DNA from 2 places in the Pantoea sp. SGAir0180 genome. Region 2 is predicted to be linked to the other one. Evidence: predicted binding sites of a transcription regulator. Region 2 holds the regulator's gene; the other holds the start of a gene.
What was found. Region 2 encodes CRP, which controls carbon source genes, mostly activating them, when cyclic AMP is high. Its sites were predicted from a motif close to ATGTGANNNNNNTCACAT; they were not measured.

Region 1: pth (aminoacyl-tRNA hydrolase) is a predicted target of CRP. The motif match lies at 3,620-3,637, and genes of this name have one in related genera.

Annotation. Positions count from the first base shown of each region.
Region 1 covers NZ_CP028071.1:2,010,262-2,016,174, forward strand. Annotated here, with positions in the region: gene ispE (4-(cytidine 5'-diphospho)-2-C-methyl-D-erythritol kinase) at 1-809, shown strand, start outside; gene prs (ribose-phosphate diphosphokinase) at 946-1,893, shown strand; gene C1N58_RS09395 (GGDEF domain-containing protein) at 2,114-3,268, shown strand; gene ychH (stress-induced protein YchH) at 3,263-3,538, opposite strand; gene pth (aminoacyl-tRNA hydrolase) at 3,797-4,384, shown strand; gene ychF (redox-regulated ATPase YchF) at 4,492-5,583, shown strand; gene C1N58_RS09415 (methyl-accepting chemotaxis protein) at 5,884-5,913, opposite strand, start outside.
Region 2 covers NZ_CP028071.1:4,122,433-4,128,345, reverse strand. Annotated here, with positions in the region: gene C1N58_RS19295 (hydrolase) at 1-107, shown strand, start outside; gene C1N58_RS19290 (YheU family protein) at 112-330, shown strand; gene C1N58_RS19285 (phosphoribulokinase) at 392-1,261, shown strand; gene C1N58_RS19280 (OsmC family protein) at 1,291-1,695, opposite strand; gene crp (cAMP-activated global transcriptional regulator CRP) at 1,998-2,630, shown strand; gene C1N58_RS19270 (YccS/YhfK family putative transporter) at 2,689-4,764, shown strand; gene C1N58_RS19265 (bifunctional acetylornithine/succinyldiaminopimelate transaminase) at 4,766-5,913, opposite strand, start outside.

The sequences.
Region 1 (5,913 bases), 2.1 Mb from region 2:
TCACCGGGCGCCGGGCGGACGGTTACCATAACCTGCAAACCCTGTTTCAGTTTCTGGATTATGGCGACAGTCTGGAGATTGTTCCCGATCAGAGCGATGCCATTACCCTTCTCACGCCCGTGTCCGGCGTGCCGGATGCTGAAAACCTGATCGTGCGTGCCGCCGACATGCTTAAGGCGGCTGCCCGCGAGAAGGGAACGCTGCCGGCGCAGGCGGGTGCGCGGATCGCCATTGAAAAGCGTTTGCCAATGGGCGGTGGACTGGGTGGCGGTTCTTCTGACGCCGCTACGGTTCTGGTGGCGCTTAATCATCTCTGGAAAACCGGTTTTTCGCCGACGGAACTGGCACAGATGGGCGTGAAACTGGGTGCGGATGTCCCGGTGTTCGTTAAAGGGCACGCCGCCTTCGCCGAAGGGGTCGGCGAGGTGCTTTCTCCCGCATCGCCTGCCGAAAAATGGTATCTTGTTGCCCATCCCGGCGTCAGCGTGGCCACGCCGGTGGTCTTTAACGATCCGGCACTCCCCCGTGACACGCCCGTGCGCACTTTATCAGCACTTTTACAGGCCCCCTTTCTTAACGATTGCGAATCAGTAGTAAGAAAACGTTTTCGTGAGGTTGATGAGCTTGTTTCATGGCTGCTAGAATACGCGCCGTCGCGCCTGACAGGGACAGGTGCTTGTGTGTTTGCTGAATTTGACACCGAGTACGCTGCTCGCCAGGTGCTGGAACTTGCCCCGTCATGGGTGCGCGGTTTTGTAGCCCGAGGCGTTAACGTCTCGCCGTTACAGCGCACTCTGCAAGGCGATTAGCGATAGCGTGACTGTGTCACCCTGTTCCAGATACAGCACGTTTCGCACTCACATACCCGTGTGAACGATCACGACAGTATTCGCCGGTTACTGTCATGACGTTCATTCTCTGGACGCAAAGCCTGAGGTTCTTCTCGTGCCTGATATGAAGCTTTTTGCTGGTAACGCCACCCCGGAACTAGCACAACGTATTGCCAACCGCCTTTACACCAGCCTGGGCGACGCCGCTGTCGGTCGTTTCAGTGATGGCGAAGTAAGCGTACAAATTAATGAAAATGTACGCGGTGGTGATATTTTCATCATCCAGTCCACCTGTGCTCCCACCAATGATAATTTGATGGAACTGGTCGTGATGGTCGACGCGCTGCGTCGTGCTTCAGCTGGTCGTATTACCGCTGTTATCCCCTACTTTGGTTATGCCCGTCAGGACCGCCGCGTGCGTTCTGCGCGTGTGCCTATTACCGCCAAAGTCGTGGCTGACTTTCTTTCCAGCGTCGGCGTTGACCGTGTTTTAACGGTTGACCTGCACGCTGAGCAGATCCAGGGCTTCTTCGACGTCCCGGTTGATAACGTCTTCGGCAGTCCCATTCTGCTGGAGGATATGTTACAGATTGGCCTGGAAAACCCGATTGTTGTTTCGCCTGACATTGGCGGCGTGGTTCGTGCCCGTGCTATTGCGAAACTGCTGAACGACACCGATATGGCCATCATCGACAAACGTCGCCCGCGTGCGAACGTTTCTCAGGTTATGCATATCATTGGTGACGTTGCGGGCCGTGACTGTGTGCTGGTCGATGACATGATCGACACCGGCGGCACACTGTGCAAAGCCGCGGAAGCGCTGAAAGAGCGCGGTGCCAAGCGCGTGTTCGCGTACGCGACGCACCCTATCTTCTCCGGTAACGCGGTGGAAAACTTACGTAAATCTGTCATCGATCAGGTTATCGTGTGTGACACCATTCCGTTATCCGAAGAGATGAAGTCGCTGCCAAACGTCCGTACCCTGACGCTGTCAGGCATGCTGGCCGAAGCCATTCGCCGCATCAGTAACGAAGAGTCCATTTCGGCAATGTTCGAACACTAATCTTCGCAGGCCGGACACGCTGTCCGGCCTTTTCTTTTGTCTGTGCCGTTCCCCTTCCGACAAAGCTGCTTGATTCACAGAAATTTTCGTTATGAGTCACCGCCGTTATTGTCACGCTTACTACGAAAAACTCTTTCGCTGAAATTATCTTATCTGCTCTTTTGCCATTCTGCGTTGAGTGGTACTTTGCCCGCACTTTTTATTGCGATCGTTTTCCACTATGAACCTCGACGTCTATACGTTATTTATTTGCGAACTCTACGTACTGGGGTTTATGAGTCTGATCCTGGCATTTGCCTGGGTCGGTTCGCATTACGATCGCACGCTGGGCTATGTTTGCGTGGCCATTTTACTGACGCTGGTCGCCTTTATTCTCAGTAGCCTGCGCAGCCAGGGCTATCAGTTTTTACCGGTGGCCATGAGCAACGTGTTGCTTATGCTGGCTTACGGGGGATTGTTCAGCGCGTTTCGCACCTTTTGCGGTAAGCAGCCGGGGATGAGTGGTCTGGTCGGGGCGCTGATCTGGTCACTGCTCTGCCTGATTCCGGGATTTTATTACAGCTTATCGCTGCGCGTACTGGTGCTCTGCCTGCTCTGCATCGGGTATACCGGATCGCTTATCTATTTTCTCTGGCTGGCGCGGCGCAATATGGATGCAACATTCTGGCCTGCCCAGCTCCTGCTCTGGATTCACCTGATATTCCATGCGGCCCGCATATTCCTGGATAATTCCCGTCCGGTTGGCGTTCAGGGCGCGATCAGCGGATCCAATTTTTCCGTCTATGTGATCATGGAATCCATGTTGTTTGTGATTGGGTTTACCGTGACGATTCTGGCGATGGTCAATGAGCGGACGCGCAATGCGTTAAAAACGGCCTCGCTGCACGATCCCCTGACCAATATCTGGAATCGTCGTGCGCTGTTTACCGGGGCCGAGGTGATGATTAAAGCCTGCCAGAAGCAGAATAAAGCGCTGACGGTGGTGTTATTCGATCTCGACCATTTTAAAGGGATTAATGATCGCTATGGGCATCATCAGGGCGACCAGATTCTGATTGATTTCACTAACCGCGTGTCCAAAATGCTGCCTGAAGGGGCGCGCTTTGCGCGACTGGGCGGCGAAGAATTTGCCGCCCTTCTGCCGATGATGTCAGCACAGGCTAACGTCTGGTGCGAGCAGGTGCGCCAGGCGATCCACCTTTCCCGGCCGGGTCAGGTTCCCTATTCCGTCAGCATTGGCTTCTCCACCGCCGACAATCGCCACATTGATTTTGGCGAACTGATGGCGCTGGCTGACAAAGCGCTCTATCGGGCAAAAGCCAAAGGCAGGAACCGAACCGAGCCCTGTCTGACATTGCCGGGAACATCATTATGACGAGTGATGGCTGCGGCGACAGCGTTTATCGCCATAATGCCGCTCCCAGTAATAGCGATCTTCGACTTTCTCACGACCGCTAATGCAGGCACCGGCCAGCCATAACAGTGCGCCAAAGAAAATCCCAAACATCGCGCCCTGCGCCAGTATCTGCGGCAGATTTAAAGAGGGAAGTTGGTTGATAATCGAAAAACCAACGCCGAGTACCATGGTCACTAAGCCCAGTGCCATTAAGGCATTTCCTGCCATACGTGAGTGATGACGTTTCATCTTTCACCTCCTGAAGGTGCGGTCCGATGAGCGCACACAATGTTAACCTGTCAGTAGTTTAGGCAATGACAGCAGGCTAATTTGTGCACTTCGTCACACTCAGAACAGGATAAGTGTGACCAAAGCATAATTACAGCTTATTGATTTAGATGAAAAACAATTAATCACCGACACTAATAATTCGTGGCTCACACTTTGTGATCCGTAGCCCGGCACAGTAAACTACTGCCCTTTGGTGATAACAGCAGGATATTCCTTGTGAGCAGCATTAAACTGATTGTCGGCCTGGCGAATCCCGGTGCGGAATATGCCGCCACGCGCCATAACGCGGGTGCGTGGTATCTGGATTTGCTGGCTGAGCGGCACAATCAGTCGTTAAAAGAAGAAGCCAAATTTTTCGGTTATACGGCGCGACTGGCGCTGGCGGGCGAAGATGTCCGACTGCTGGTGCCCACCACCTTTATGAACCTCAGCGGCAAAGCAGTCGCGGCGATGGCGACCTTCTACCGTATTGCGCCCGAAGAAATTTTAGTGGCGCACGATGAACTCGATCTGCCACCGGGCATTGCGAAATTCAAACAAGGCGGCGGTCACGGCGGTCATAACGGCCTGAAAGACATCATCAGCAAGCTGGGCAATAATAATAACTTTCATCGTCTGCGCATCGGCATCGGCCATCCCGGTGACCGCAACAAAGTGACCGGATTTGTGTTAGGCAAACCGCCCGCCAGCGAGCAAAAGCTGATCGATGACGCCATTGATGAAGCAGCGCGCTGCACCGAACTGTGGCTGAAGGAAGATCGCATTAAGGCAATGAACCGCCTGCATGCCTTTAAGCCTGTCTAATCGCCCCGATTGTCGCGAATCTGTGTATAATGCGCGAAAATTATCTTACGTTTCCGGCGGCGCCTGCGTCCAGGCGTTGCCCATCCAGCTATAAAGGGTATTAAACCATGGGATTCAAATGCGGTATCGTGGGCCTGCCAAATGTCGGTAAATCCACTCTGTTTAACGCGCTGACAAAAGCGGGTATTGAAGCGGCGAACTTCCCCTTCTGCACCATTGAACCCAACACGGGCGTTGTACCTATGCCTGACCTGCGTCTGGATCAGCTGTCCGAGATCGTCAAGCCACAGCGCGTGGTTCCGACTACCATGGAATTCGTCGATATCGCCGGTCTGGTAAAAGGTGCATCGAAAGGTGAAGGCCTGGGCAACCAGTTCCTGACCAATATCCGTGAAACCGAAGCGATCGGCCACGTGGTTCGCTGCTTTGAAAACGACAATATTATCCACGTGAATAATAAAGTCGATCCGGCTGATGATATCGAAACCATCAACACCGAGCTGGCGCTGGCGGATCTGGACACCTGTGAACGTGCACTGCAGCGCGTGCAGAAAAAAGCCAAAGGTGGCGATAAAGACGCGAAAGCGGAACAGGCGGCGCTGGAGAAATGTCTGCCTCATCTGGAAAACGCGGGCATGCTGCGCGCGCTGGATCTGACCGATGAGGACAAAGCCGCTCTGCGCTATCTGAGCTTCCTGACGCTCAAGCCCACGATGTACATTGCTAACGTCAACGAAGATGGCTTTGAAAACAACCCGTACCTGGATAAAGTGCGCGAAATCGCCGCCAAAGAAGGTTCTGTCGTTGTGCCAGTCTGTGCCTCTGTCGAATCTGATATCGCCGAACTGGAAGACGAAGATCGTGACGAGTTTATGGCCGAGCTGGGCATCGAAGAGCCAGGCCTGAACCGCGTGATTCGTGCCGGTTACGCACTGCTGAATCTGCAGACCTATTTCACCGCCGGCGTCAAAGAAGTACGCGCATGGACTATCCCTGTTGGCGCCACCGCCCCGCAGGCCGCCGGTAAAATCCATACCGACTTCGAGAAAGGCTTTATTCGCGCACAAACGATCGCGTTTGAAGACTTTATTACCTATAAGGGTGAGCAAGGCGCGAAAGAAGCGGGCAAGATGCGTTCAGAAGGCAAAGAGTACATCGTTAAAGATGGCGATGTGATGAATTTCTTGTTTAACGTCTAATCCACACGGTGAAGTGAACTGCACGTGAATGAATAAGGTTGTGAAAGCCACGCGAATGCGTGGCTTTTTCGTTTTAAAGCTTCACAGAACAGGTTTGAAAAAAGCCGCTAAAACATTGAGGATCAAACGCAACCCATGCTGAATTTTCCGTCTTGAAAATAAGGCGGCAAATAAGCAATCTGACGAGGTGTGATAAATAACAACAAGAAAGCCCGGGTTCACTTTGCCATTACCTTAGTTGTTATCCCTGCTTAACAGAGACTGGCGCAGGGCCTTCCTGGTCGCGGCGCCAGCAGTGACTTATCGTGACGAGGAAAGTGTCTGCAGCAC
Region 2 (5,913 bases):
CACAGCAGGGTGGGCATGTTGGTTTCGTCAGTGGCACCCTGCGTCAGCCTCGGTTGTGGCTGGAGCAGCGCGTGCCACAGTGGATTTCCTCTTATCTGGATAACTGACTCTGTGATTATTCCCTGGGAACAGGTTTCTCCCGAAACCCTTGAAAATCTTATCGAAGCGTTTGTTTTGCGTGAAGGCACGGATTACGGCGAGCAGGAGCTCAGCCTGACGGAAAAAGTCGCCGATGTGCGTCGTCAGCTGGAGCACGGCGAGGTCGTTCTGGTATGGTCGGAACTGCACGAGTCGGTCAACATCATGCGCAAAAGCGAGTTTCGTGGCTGATGCAACGAACGGAAAATCGTGCTAACAATGCTCATCGCCCGACGTCACAGGGACTTCAACTATGTCTGCACGCCATCCGATTATCGCGGTAACGGGCTCCAGCGGTGCGGGAACCACCACCACCAGCCTGGCGTTCCGTAAAATTTTTCAGCAACTCGGTTTGCACGCTGCCGAACTGGAAGGGGACAGTTTTCACCGCTTTACCCGACCCGAAATGGACATGGCTATCCGAAAAGCGCGCGATCTGGGGCGACATATCAGCTACTTTGGCCCGGAGGCGAATGATTTTGGCCTGCTGGAGCAAACGTTCATCGAATACGGCGAACACGGTAAGGGCCAGTCGCGTAAGTATCTGCACACCTATGATGAAGCCGTTCCCTGGAACCAGGTTCCCGGCACCTTCACGCCCTGGCAACCGTTACCTCCGGATATGGATGTGCTGTTTTATGAAGGCTTGCACGGCGGCGTGGTGACTGCACAACACAATGTGGCGGAAAAAGTCGATTTGCTGGTCGGCGTCGTGCCCATCGTCAACCTGGAGTGGATTCAGAAACTGGTGCGCGATACCAGCGAGCGTGGCCATTCACGCGAAGCGGTGATGGATTCGGTAGTGCGTTCCATGGAAGATTACATCAATTTCATTACGCCGCAGTTTTCACGAACCCATATTAACTTTCAGCGCGTCCCCACGGTGGATACCTCTAATCCCTTTGCCGCGCGCACCATCCCTTCGCTGGATGAAAGCTTTGTGGTTATCCACTTTCAGGGGCTGGAAGACATTGATTTTCCCTATCTGCTGGCCATGCTGCAGGGATCGTTTATTTCCAATATCAACACGCTGGTGGTACCCGGCGGCAAAATGGGACTGGCGATGGAGTTAATTATGGCGCCGTTAGTAAAACGGCTCATGGAAGGGAAACGGATTGAATAACCACAGAGGCCAGCCTGGCCTCTGTGAGATTATAGCGCGATCACTTCGTAGCTGTGGGTAATGTTGACGCCTTTGCCTAACATGATGGCGACAGAGCAATATTTTTCCGCTGACAGATCGACAGCGCGTGCCACGGCTTTATCCGAAAGTGCGTTGCCGCTGACGATAAAATGCAGATTGATATGGGTAAAGATGCGGGGGGCTTCTTCCCGACGTTCAGACGATAGTTTCACTTCGCAATCAACCACATCGTTGCGGCCTTTTTGCAAAATTGACACAACGTCAATGGCGCTGCATCCCCCTGCCGCCATCAGCACCATCTCCATAGGGCTCGGCGCTTTATCGCCAGAATTGCCATCCATCAGTACCTGATGGCCGGACGATGATTCCCCCAGGAATGTTAACCCTTCAACCCATTTGACGCGTGCCTGCATAATTTTGACCTCAGAATACCCTGTTTTGGCTCAGCGTACGCTTTTGCCTGGGAAACAGCAATCCAGAGAAAACGCCATCTTGCTGAAGCGAGACAACACAAGACAGTCGACGTAAGCTGTGCTACAAACAGAGCTGAAAATATTTTTCGTCATCCGAAGACGAAGCCGGGAAGAATGATGCGCACTGCGCCGAATGCAGCCCGAATAATTTCCTGAATGGAAAGACGCTTAACGCTTACATCGCCTGGCAGGGAAACAGAGCCCTGTATTTTGGGCACGATTACAACAGAGGATAATAGCGAATGGTTCTCGGCAAACCGCAAACAGACCCTACACTTGAATGGTTCCTGTCCCATTGCCATATTCACAAGTATCCATCCAAAAGTACGCTCATTCATCAAGGTGAAAAGGCGGAAACGCTTTACTACATCGTTAAAGGTTCCGTTGCGGTACTGATTAAGGATGAAGAAGGCAAGGAGATGATTCTGTCCTATCTGAATCAGGGCGACTTTATTGGTGAGCTTGGCCTGTTCGAAGAAGGTCAGGAGCGCAGCGCCTGGGTACGTGCGAAAACCGCGTGCGAAGTGGCAGAGATTTCCTACAAAAAATTCCGTCAGCTGATTCAGGTGAATCCGGACATCCTCATGCGCCTCTCCTCGCAAATGGCGCGCCGTCTGCAGGTCACATCGGAAAAAGTGGGCAACCTCGCGTTCCTTGATGTCACCGGTCGCATTGCGCAGACGTTGCTCAACCTGGCGAAACAGCCGGATGCCATGACGCATCCTGACGGCATGCAAATTAAAATTACGCGTCAGGAAATTGGCCAAATCGTGGGATGTTCACGTGAAACCGTGGGACGTATTTTGAAGATGCTGGAAGACCAGAATCTGATCTCCGCACACGGCAAAACAATTGTTGTTTACGGCACGCGCTAAGCTTTATTCTTCACGGCATAATGGCAACGTTATGCCGTGAATTATTTGCGTTGAGCCGATGTGGCGAAGAATAATTTATCACCCTGAAGTTAACTATGCCCTGCGCCAGACACTGGTGTTGTGTCTCCCCGTCGCGCTCGGCTGGCTGTTTGGCGATCTGCAAAAAGGATTGCTGTTCTCATTGGTGCCTGCCTGCTGCAATATTGCCGGTCTGGATACACCCCACAAACGCTTCTTTAAACGCCTGATTGTCGGCGGCAGCCTGTTTGCCCTGGGTAGCTTACTGATGCAGTGGCTTCTGTTTAAAGACGTGCCCTTACCGCTTATTCTTTTCGCTCTGCCTTTGCTGCTGGGCGTGACAGGTGAAATCAGCCCACTGCACGCACGGTTACTCCCTGCCACACTGATCGCAGCGATATTTACCACCAGCCTGATTGGCCGCATGCCCATTTACGTACCGCCCCTGCTCTACATCGGCGGTACGCTGTGGTATGGCCTGTTTAACTGGTTCTGGTTTTGGCTGTGGAAAGAGCAGCCAATGCGTGAAAGCCTGAGTCTGATTTACCGCGAACTGGCGAACTATTGTGACGCCAAGTACACCTTGTTGACGCAACTTACCGATCCGGAGAAGGCGCTACCACCGTTGCTGGCGCGGCAACAAAAAGCAATCGACCTCATCAACACCTGTTATCAGCAGATGCATATGCTGTCCGCCAGCCGCGATCACAGTCATAAGCGACTGACCCGCGCTTTTCAGGTCGCACTGGATTTACAGGAACACATTTCTGTCAGCCTGCATCAGCCAGAAGAAGTGCAAAAACTGGTAGAACAAAGCCATGCTGAGGCCGTGATTCGCTGGAATGCGAAAACCATTTCCGCCCGTTTACGTGAGCTGGCAGACAACATCCTGTACCACCAACTGTCCAGTCGCTTTGATATGGACAAGCAGCTGGGGGCACTGGAAAAAATCGCCCGTCAGCACCCGGACAATCCGGTAGGAAATTTTTGCCTTTATCACTTCAGCCGCATCGCACGGGTACTGCGTACACAAAAGCCCCTTTATCAGCGTGATTTGATGGCGGATCGCCAGCGCCGTTTACCGCTTCTGCCCGCACTCAGAAGCTATCTCTCGCTGCGCTCTTCTGCCCTGCGCACGGCCGGACGTTTTTCTGTGATGCTGATGCTGGGTAGCGGGCTGGCGCTGTTCTTTTCGATTCCCAAACCCTACTGGATTCTGATGACCATTATGTTTGTCAGCCAGAGTAACTACAGCGCCACACGGGTGCGTATTCAGCACCGTGCGCTGGGCACCTTTGCCGGGCTGGTGATTGCGGCAGCCTCGCTGCGGCTGGATGTCCCTGAACCGCTGGTGTTGAGCATCATGCTGGTGATTACCTTTATCAGCTATCGCTTTACCCGCCAGTTTTACGGCTGGTCGATGGTGGGGTTCACGGTCACCGCGGTATATACCCTGCAACTTCTGTCACTTAACGGCGCACAATTCTTACTGCCGCGCCTGCTGGATACCCTGATGGGCTGCCTGATTGCGTTTGGCGGAACGTTATGGCTTTGGCCGCAATGGCAAAGTGCCCTGCTACGACAGAACGCACATGATGTGCTTGAGGCTTTCCAGGACGCGTTACGCATGTTGCTTGGTCCGGAACAGTCTCCCGAGGTACTCGCCTATCAGCGCGTTAACGTTAATCAGGCCCACAATGCAGTCTTTAACTCACTAAATCAGGCGATGCAGGAGCCGGGGTTTAACGCACGCTATTTACAGGATATGCGTTTATGGGTCACGCACAGCCAGTTTATCGTTGAGCACATCAACGCCATGACGATTCTGGCACGCGAACATACCATGCTGCCGCCTACGCTGGCGGAGCACTATCTGCAATGGTGTGAAATTGCGCTGCAGCGTTGCCAGCAGCGGCTTGAATATGACGGCGAAAGTTCGCAAACCGATCTGTTACAGGGAATTGAAGATATCAACGAGGGACCGGTCACAGTACTGGAGCAGCACATCAGGCGCATTCTGGATCATCTTAAGGTGATGCACACGATCTCATCGCTGGCGTGGAACCAGCGACCGCATCATGGTCGCTGGCTGATTCGCAGTATGGGTCGAAAATAACTCAGGCAGCCAGGACTTTCCCGACCGCTTTGGCAAAGCGCGCCATGCCTTCTTCAATATCGGCGGGTTCAATAATCAGTGAAGGGGCAAAACGCATCACATCCGTACCAGCCACCAGCACCATAACGCCTTCAGCCGCGGCGGCATTGAGGATATCGCGTGATTTTCCGGCATGTTGCGGCTTCAGGGCCGCGCCTACCAGTAAGCCTTTGCCGCGAATATCGCTAAACAGATCGTAACGGGCATCAATCGCCTTGAGTGCCTCGACAAACTGCTGGCGACGGGATTCCACGCCGTTCAGCACGTCTGGCGTATTGATCAGATCCAGCGCGGTTTCAGCAATCGCACAGGCCAGCGGATTGCCACCATAGGTGGTGCCATGCACGCCAGGAGCCATCGTTGACGCCACCTCCTCGGTGGTCAGCATCGCGCTGACAGGAAAACCACCGCCCAGCGCTTTCGCCGAAGTCAGAATGTCTGGCGTGACGCCGTAGTGCTCATAAGCAAACAGCTTACCGCTGCGCCCCATACCGCTCTGAACTTCATCCAGCACCAGCAACGCCTGATGTTTATCGCAGAGCTCACGCAGCCCCTGCATAAATTCTGGCGTGGCCGGCATGACGCCACCTTCACCCTGAATGGGCTCAACGACAATCGCACAGGTGTGGTCGTCGATAACGGCTTTCACTGCCGCCAAATCGTTGAAGGGCACATGCACAATGTCAGCGGGTTTTGGGCCAAAACCGTCGGAATATTTTGGCTGGCCGCCTACCGTGACCGTAAACAGCGTCCGGCCATGAAAGGCATTATGGAAGGCAATAATTTTGCTTTTAAACGGGCTATGACGTTTACAGGCATAATAACGCGCCAGCTTAAACGCGGCCTCGTTGGCTTCTGCGCCGGAGTTGGCAAAAAACACTCTGTCCGCGAAGGTGGCGTTAATCAGTTTGCTGGCCAGGCGCAAAGCCGGTTCATTGGTGAACACATTGCTGGTGTGCCACAGGGTTTCGCCCTGTTTCTTCAGGGTTTCAATCAGCGCCGGGTGACAATGGCCCAGCGCGGTGACGGCAATCCCACCCGAGAAGTCGATATACTCTTTACCCTGCTGATCCCACACCCGGCTTCCTTTGCCTTTTACCGGTACAAACT